One region of the Jejuibacter calystegiae genome, then DNA from elsewhere that is predicted to be linked to it. Evidence: predicted binding sites of a transcription regulator. Region 1 holds the regulator's gene; the other holds the start of a gene.

The links. The regulator PhoB, encoded in region 1, activates phosphate uptake and scavenging genes when phosphate is short. The targets are predictions, from matches to a motif close to CTGTCATAAAACTGNCNNAT.
Region 2: kdgR (DNA-binding transcriptional regulator KdgR) is a predicted target of PhoB. The motif match lies at 1,677-1,696, and genes of this name have one in related genera.

What each region holds. Positions count from the first base shown of each region.
Region 1 is NZ_CP040428.1:2,338,249-2,341,664, reverse strand. Features, by position in the region: gene brnQ (branched-chain amino acid transporter carrier protein BrnQ) at 1-129, opposite strand, end outside; gene phoR (phosphate regulon sensor histidine kinase PhoR) at 480-1,775, opposite strand; gene phoB (phosphate response regulator transcription factor PhoB) at 1,799-2,488, opposite strand; gene sbcD (exonuclease subunit SbcD) at 2,692-3,416, shown strand, end outside.
Region 2 is NZ_CP040428.1:4,259,569-4,262,984, forward strand. Features, by position in the region: gene FEM41_RS19710 (YebO family protein) at 1-142, opposite strand, end outside; gene mgrB (PhoP/PhoQ regulatory lipoprotein MgrB) at 217-360, opposite strand; gene FEM41_RS19720 (YobH family protein) at 525-767, shown strand; gene kdgR (DNA-binding transcriptional regulator KdgR) at 804-1,595, opposite strand; gene FEM41_RS19730 (MFS transporter) at 1,773-3,143, shown strand; gene htpX (protease HtpX) at 3,184-3,416, opposite strand, start outside.

The DNA.
Region 1 (3,416 bases):
CCACCAGACGTGCTCGCCGGCCTGTAAGCCAACCATGGGCGGGAAGATAATGTTGCCCGCGCCAACGAACAACGCAAAGGTCATAAAGCCCAGAGCGATGATGTCACGCGAAGTTAAACGATGGGTCATAAATTCGAGTTGCCTGTGGATGTGGTGTTGATTTTAGCAAATTTTTCGCCACGTCGGGGTGGTGAAAAAGCGGTCTAATCAGAAAATGACAGTGAGAAACGCTTCTCAACAAGCGTGGCGAAGAATTGTTTATCGATATACCACGCAATTCTGGTCAGTCTGACGATAATGGGGGCCAATTAAAACGCTTATAGCGTTTGAAGGCAAGAAGCGATCCTGAAACCAGAGTAATATACTAAACATATAATTACATCCAGACAGATGCACCAATTCTTCAACTTTAGTCCGGTTTATCATTCGAATAAAAAGCGAACAGCCGCAGGCATTAATTCCCTGCGGCGAAGGGAGAGTTAACCCTCCGTGCGATTATCAATCAACCGGACGGGTATCTGGAACGAAAAGCAGCTGCCCAGCCCGGGAACGCTTTCCACTTCCAGCCGGGTATCATGGTGGCTCAGGGCGTGTTTAACGATAGCCAGCCCCAGGCCGCTACCGCCGCTCTGGCGCGAACGGGCTTTATCCACCCGATAGAAACGCTCCGTCAGACGCGGCAGATGGTGGGCCGCAATTCCCGGACCGTCGTCACTCACGCTAAAGCGCGCGCCTTGCGGCGTCCGCTGCCAGCACACTGCGATATGCGATCCGGCGGGAGTATGGTTAATGGCGTTATAGACCAGATTCGAGACGGCGCTGCGCAACTGTTCACTATTGCCACGAATCTTCAGGGCGGGCTCCACCTCGAAAGTGAACTGATGATCCGGCCCCAACGAGCGGGCGGCCTGCTCCACCTGACGCAGCATATCCGGAATATCCACGCTTTCACTCAGATCCAGGGTGGGCGAAGCTTCAATCCGCGACAGCGTCAGCAACTGTTGTACCAGGCTGCCCATCCGCTGCGTCTGCTCTTCCATGGTTAACAGCGCTTTATCACGCAACGCGCCATCCGCTTCGCCTTCACGCAGCATCTCCAGATAGCCCTGGAGCACCGTCAGAGGCGTGCGCAGTTCATGGCTGACGTTGGCGAAAAAGTTACGCCTCGCCCCTTCCAGTTGATGCATCTGGGTCACATCTCTGGCCACTATCAGCCACTGACGATCGCTATAGGACATCACGCGGAATTCAAGATGTCGGCCGCTGTTCAGCACCAGATTCAATGGGCGGGAAAAGTCGCGTAACTTCAGGTAGTCGCTAAATTCGGGATAGCGCAGCAAGTTCAGGATATTCTGGCCGTTATCGTCGGGCCAGCGCAGGTTAAGCAACTGCTGCGCCAGGCCATTACACCAGAAGATCGCCCCCTCTTCAGTGGTCAACACCACCGCATCCGGCAGTGATTCGGCGCCGCTGCGAAAGCGCTTGATCAGGCTTCCCAGCTCATTGCGCCTCTTCCTGTTACGCATCTGCATCTGATGCAGTCCATAAAGCAGCGGTTCCCAGCTACCGCGCCCTGGCGGCGGCGTCATGCTGCGATCCACCCATAGCCACCAGGAGAGCCGCAGCAAATTATGGAAGTGCCAAATCAAAAGCCCCGTCACGGCAGCCAGTAAAAACCACGGCAGGTGCCCCACCAGCGCGCCAAGCAGCAGCGCTGGCAGACAACACAGGACCAGCTCAAAGGCCAGTCTTTTCCACGACAGCCGTTCCAGCAAAGGGCTTACTCCTGAATCACAGATTAATAACGGGTAGAAAAACGGTAACCAGTGCCGCGTACCGTCTGAACCATGCGATCGTGGCCGCTGTTTTCCAGCACCTTACGCAGGCGACGAATATGCACATCCACCGTTCTATCCTCGACGTACACATTGGTGCCCCAGACCTGATTCAGAAGCTGCTCGCGGCTGTAGACCCGCTCGGGGTGCGTCATAAAGAAGTGCAGAAGCTTAAATTCGGTAGGCCCCATATCGAGCGGACGCTCGCCGTTCATCACCCGGTGAGAAGTGGGATCGAGGCTTAGCCCTTCAATTTCGATAGGCTCCTCTACCGCCATGGGCGAAATGCGTCGCATCACGGCCTTAATTCGCGCCACCAGCTCTTTTGGAGAGAAGGGTTTGGTGATGTAGTCATCGGCGCCGGTTTCCAGTCCGCGCACCCGGTCTTCTTCTTCGCCCCGGGCGGTGAGCATCACTACCGGAATATCCCGGGTCATCGGCTGGCGCTTCAGGTGCTTAATCAACTGAAGCCCGGAACCGCCAGGCAGCATCCAGTCCAGCAGGATCAAGTCAGGCCAGGGTTCGTTAAGCCGTGCCACAGCGGCATCGTAATCTTCCGCTTCAAGCGGCAGGAAACCATTCTGCTCAAGTACGAAACAGACCATTTCACGGATTGGAGCCTCATCTTCTACCACCAGAATACGTCGCGCCATCATTCGCCCTGTCTGATTTTTTCTTGCCCTCGTCGCGAGGGTGCGGGTTGCCATTTTGTAATGCGCGCCATTATGCGTCACTTTTATGACAGATTTATGAAAAACATGACCCTTTAATGACGGATACCGTCACAGAAGAGGCGCACTGGCTTCCAGGTTGTTTATAATCCCCCTCACGCTTTTTTGCCACCGGAACCGGGATTATGCGGATCATTCACACCTCTGACTGGCACCTCGGCCAGAATTTCTATACCAAAAGCCGGGCTGCCGAACATCAGGCCTTTCTCGACTGGCTGCTGGCACAGGCCGAACATCACCAGGCGGACGCCATTATTGTGGCGGGGGATATTTTCGATACCGGTTCGCCGCCCAGCTACGCCCGCGAGCTGTATAACCGCTTTGTGGTCAGATTGCAGCAGACCGGCTGCGCGCTCTATATTCTGGCGGGCAACCATGATTCGGTAGCCACCCTGAACGAGTCCCGGGAACTGTTGGCCTGTCTGAACACCTGCGTGGTGGCGACCCCCACCGATGAACCGCTGGAGATCATAAGCCGCGACGGCACGCCCGGCGCCATTCTGTGTCCCATCCCTTTTTTGCGACCGCGGGATCTGCTGCAGAGCCAGGCGGGGCAGGATGGCCGCGACAAACAGCTCTCGTTGCTGGAGGCTATCAGCCAGCACTATCAACATGTTCACGAGAAGGCACTGGCGCTACGCGGCCAGCGCGATTTGCCCATTATCGCCACCGGCCATCTGACCGCCGTCGGCGTCACCACCAGCGATTCGGTACGCGATATCTATATCGGCAGCCTGGACGCCTTTCCTGCCCAGAATTTTCCGCCTGCCGACTACATCGCCCTGGGCCATATCCACCGCCCCCAGAGCGTGGGCGGCATGGCACACGTGCGTTACAGCGGATCTCCCAT
Region 2 (3,416 bases), 1.9 Mb from region 1:
GCAGCGCTTCAAGCAACGCGACCTGCTCGCTGGCCCTGACGCTTGCGCGATTAACAAAAAACCACACCACCAGACCAATCACCAGCATCAATCCGGAGACCGCCAGCGAGGCCACATTTAACGTATTCATGAGTTCATTCATTTAACCACCTCAAACAAACCCGGATTCTACCGCGGGTCTGCCCGGGACACCACCGGCGCAAGCGCCCTTACTCGCTACCAGGGGATAAATTTATTCACAACGCAAATACCGTTAAAGAATGGTTCATCCTGATCGCACATGGCGTTCAGCATCTGTGTCCACATCAACAGGCAGGCTATCAGGACGACTATCAGGATGATCCACCAGTATTTTCTCACATCGACTCCATTGTTGTCGGGCAGGGTATGCTACCATCCTGGCATCGCCAGGTTAAACCAAACTTCACTCATTCAGCGTTTCCTTTAGGAATCATCAGATTGTTAAGATCTGCCCGCTGTTTTACCCTGGCTTTCGCAAATCAATATCAAATAAGAGGGAATTAATGCGCATCCTGATTCGTATCATTATTGTGCTGGCGCTCATCTGGATTGGCTTACTCCTGAGCGGCTATGGGGTGCTTATCGGCAGCAAGGAGAACGCTGCAGGGCTGGGACTACAGTGTAAATATCTGACCGCCCGCAGCACTCAGACCGTTCAGTACGTTCACACCGACAGCGGTATCATCGGCATTACGGACTGCCCGGTACTGCGCAAGACCGGCGACGCGGTCGACGACGGCAAATAAGCGATTACGGCCCCGCCAGGGGCGGGGCCGTAATTATCAGAACGGATAGTCGTGATAGCCCTGTTGTTCGGAGATATTGCGTGCGGCGCGATGCAACATCGCCACATACTCATGCAGTTTTTCTTCAGAGAAACGTAAAGTCGGGAACGAAATACTCAGTCCGGCAATCACCACGCCGAAACGGTCGAATACCGGCACCGCAATACAGCGCAACCCCTCTTCCTGTTCCTCATTATCTTCCCCGTAACCCAGTCTTTTCACCGTATCCAGAACCGGCAGCAGCTCTTCGGTGCTACCAACGGTACGTGATGTGCTGCGGGTATACTCAATGTGCGAGAGGATTTCCTTTACCTCGTCGCGATCGCGCCAGGCCAGCAGCACCTTCCCAATAGCGGTACTGTGCAGCGGGTTCCGGCGACCAATACGCGAATACATACGCAGGTTATACATGGAGTCGATTTTGTGGATGTAGACAATGCTGTCTTCATCCAGCGCCCCCAGATGGATGGTCTCTTTGGTCTGACGCGACAGCTCGCGCATCTGAATGTCGGCACTGCGAATCAGATCGACATTCTGCAGCGAGCGGGCACCCAGCTCAAAAAGCTTCAGAGTCAGAGAATACTTTTCCGACTCGCCTTCCTGAGCGACGTAACCCAGCGACTTCATGGTCTGCAAAAAGCGGTATACCGTGCTTTTCGACATCATTACGCGCTGCGACAGCTCGGTTATCCCTATTTCGCGTTCTTCGCCCAACGCCTGAAGAATACCGAATACCTTCAGTACGGAAGAGACCGAATCCGGCTGCTTATCCAAGTCTGCGACTGCCATTAATCACCTCGGCGCAATTTGTTTTATAAAAATCAGAACTGGTTTTTAGTATAATTTGACCACCCGCGTGCCGCAATCGCTGTGCGCCAGTTTCGTTACAAATCTGCGACATTCAGCTGCACCATCGATGATAAACTGGTCGCTTTATTAAACTTTTTGCCACTAATCCGTCATTTTATGGAAAACTCCCCCGCAGACGGCATGCCGCTGCCCCAACGCTACGGCGCTATTATCACCATCGCTCTGGGTATTATGATGTCGGTGCTGGATGGCGCGATTGCTAATGTAGCACTGCCGACGCTCTCCCAGGAACTGCAGGCCAGCCCGGCCAGCACCATCTGGGTGGTCAACGCCTATCAGATGGCGATTATGGTGTCGCTACTGTCATTCTCTTTTTTAGGCGATATGGTCGGCTACCGCCGTATCTACCGCTACGGGCTGGCGCTGTTTAGCCTGACGTCGCTGATGTGTGCCCTTTCCCCTACGCTGGAATGGCTGATTGCCGCCCGCATCCTTCAGGGCTTTAGCGCAGCGGCGGTAATGAGCGTGAATACCGCGCTGATTCGCCTGATCTATCCCCGCGCCCAACTGGGACGCGGGCTCGCCATTAACGCGTTGATCGTAGCGGTCTCCGCCGCCGCTGGCCCCACCGTGGCCGCGGCGATTCTGTCGGTCGCTACCTGGCACTGGCTGTTTCTGATTAACCTGCCCATCGGCGTTGTGGGACTGATTCTGGCGCTGCGCTGGCTACCAGCCAACACCGAAAAACAGCGTCAGCGCTTCGATCTGCCCAGCGCGCTGATGAACGCCCTGACCTTTGGCCTGCTGATCGGCGCCCTGAGCGGCTTCGCGCAGGGACAGCCGCCGCTGCTGGTTGCCGGTGAGTGTATCGCGCTGTTGATTATCGGTACGCTCTTTGTGCGCCGTCAGCTGCGCCTGGAAGTGCCGTTACTGCCAGTGGACCTGCTACGTATTCCGATTTTTTCGCTATCAATGGCGACCTCTATCTGTTCGTTTACCGCACAGATGCTGGCGCTGGTCGCCCTGCCGTTCTGGATGCAAGGGGTGCTGGGACGCAGCGAAGTGGAGACAGGGTTGCTGCTGACCCCCTGGCCTATCGCGACTATGCTGGTGGCGCCTGTGGCCGGAAGACTGATCGAACATGTCCATGCCGGACCGCTGGGTGCGCTGGGGCTGTTGCTGTTTACCACCGGGCTGGTGGCGCTGGCGCTACTTACGGATACCCCTGGCGATATGGATATCATCTGGCGTATGGCGCTGTGCGGCGTCGGATTTGCGCTGTTCCAGTCGCCGAATAACCATACCCTTATATCCAGCGCTCCACGTAACCGCAGCGGCGGTGCCAGCGGGATGCTGGGCACCGCGCGTCTGACCGGTCAGAGCATCGGAGCCGCGCTGGTGGCGCTGATGTTTAACCTGTTTAACGACAGCGGTACCCAGTCCGCCCTCTGGCTGGCGGCCGCTTTTGCCTGTATAGCGGCAATCATCAGCAGCCTGCGCCTGAGTCAGCCCCACAGTCGCGCATAAAAAAAGCGCCATCCGGCGCTTTTTTGTTTAATACCCTGAATTACTTCAGGTACTCCCCGCTACGCAGCGCTTCGATACGCTTATCGAGCGGCGGATGGCTCATAAACAGTTCGCTAAAGGATTTACCCTTACCGTTGATACAGAACGCCATCATGCTGCTGGCTTCCTGCGGTTCGTAACTGGTCTTCAGACGCTGCAGCGCAGCGATCATCTTTTCACGCCCTACCAGCTTCGCAGAGCCGGCATCGGCGTGGAATTCACGGTAGCGCGAGA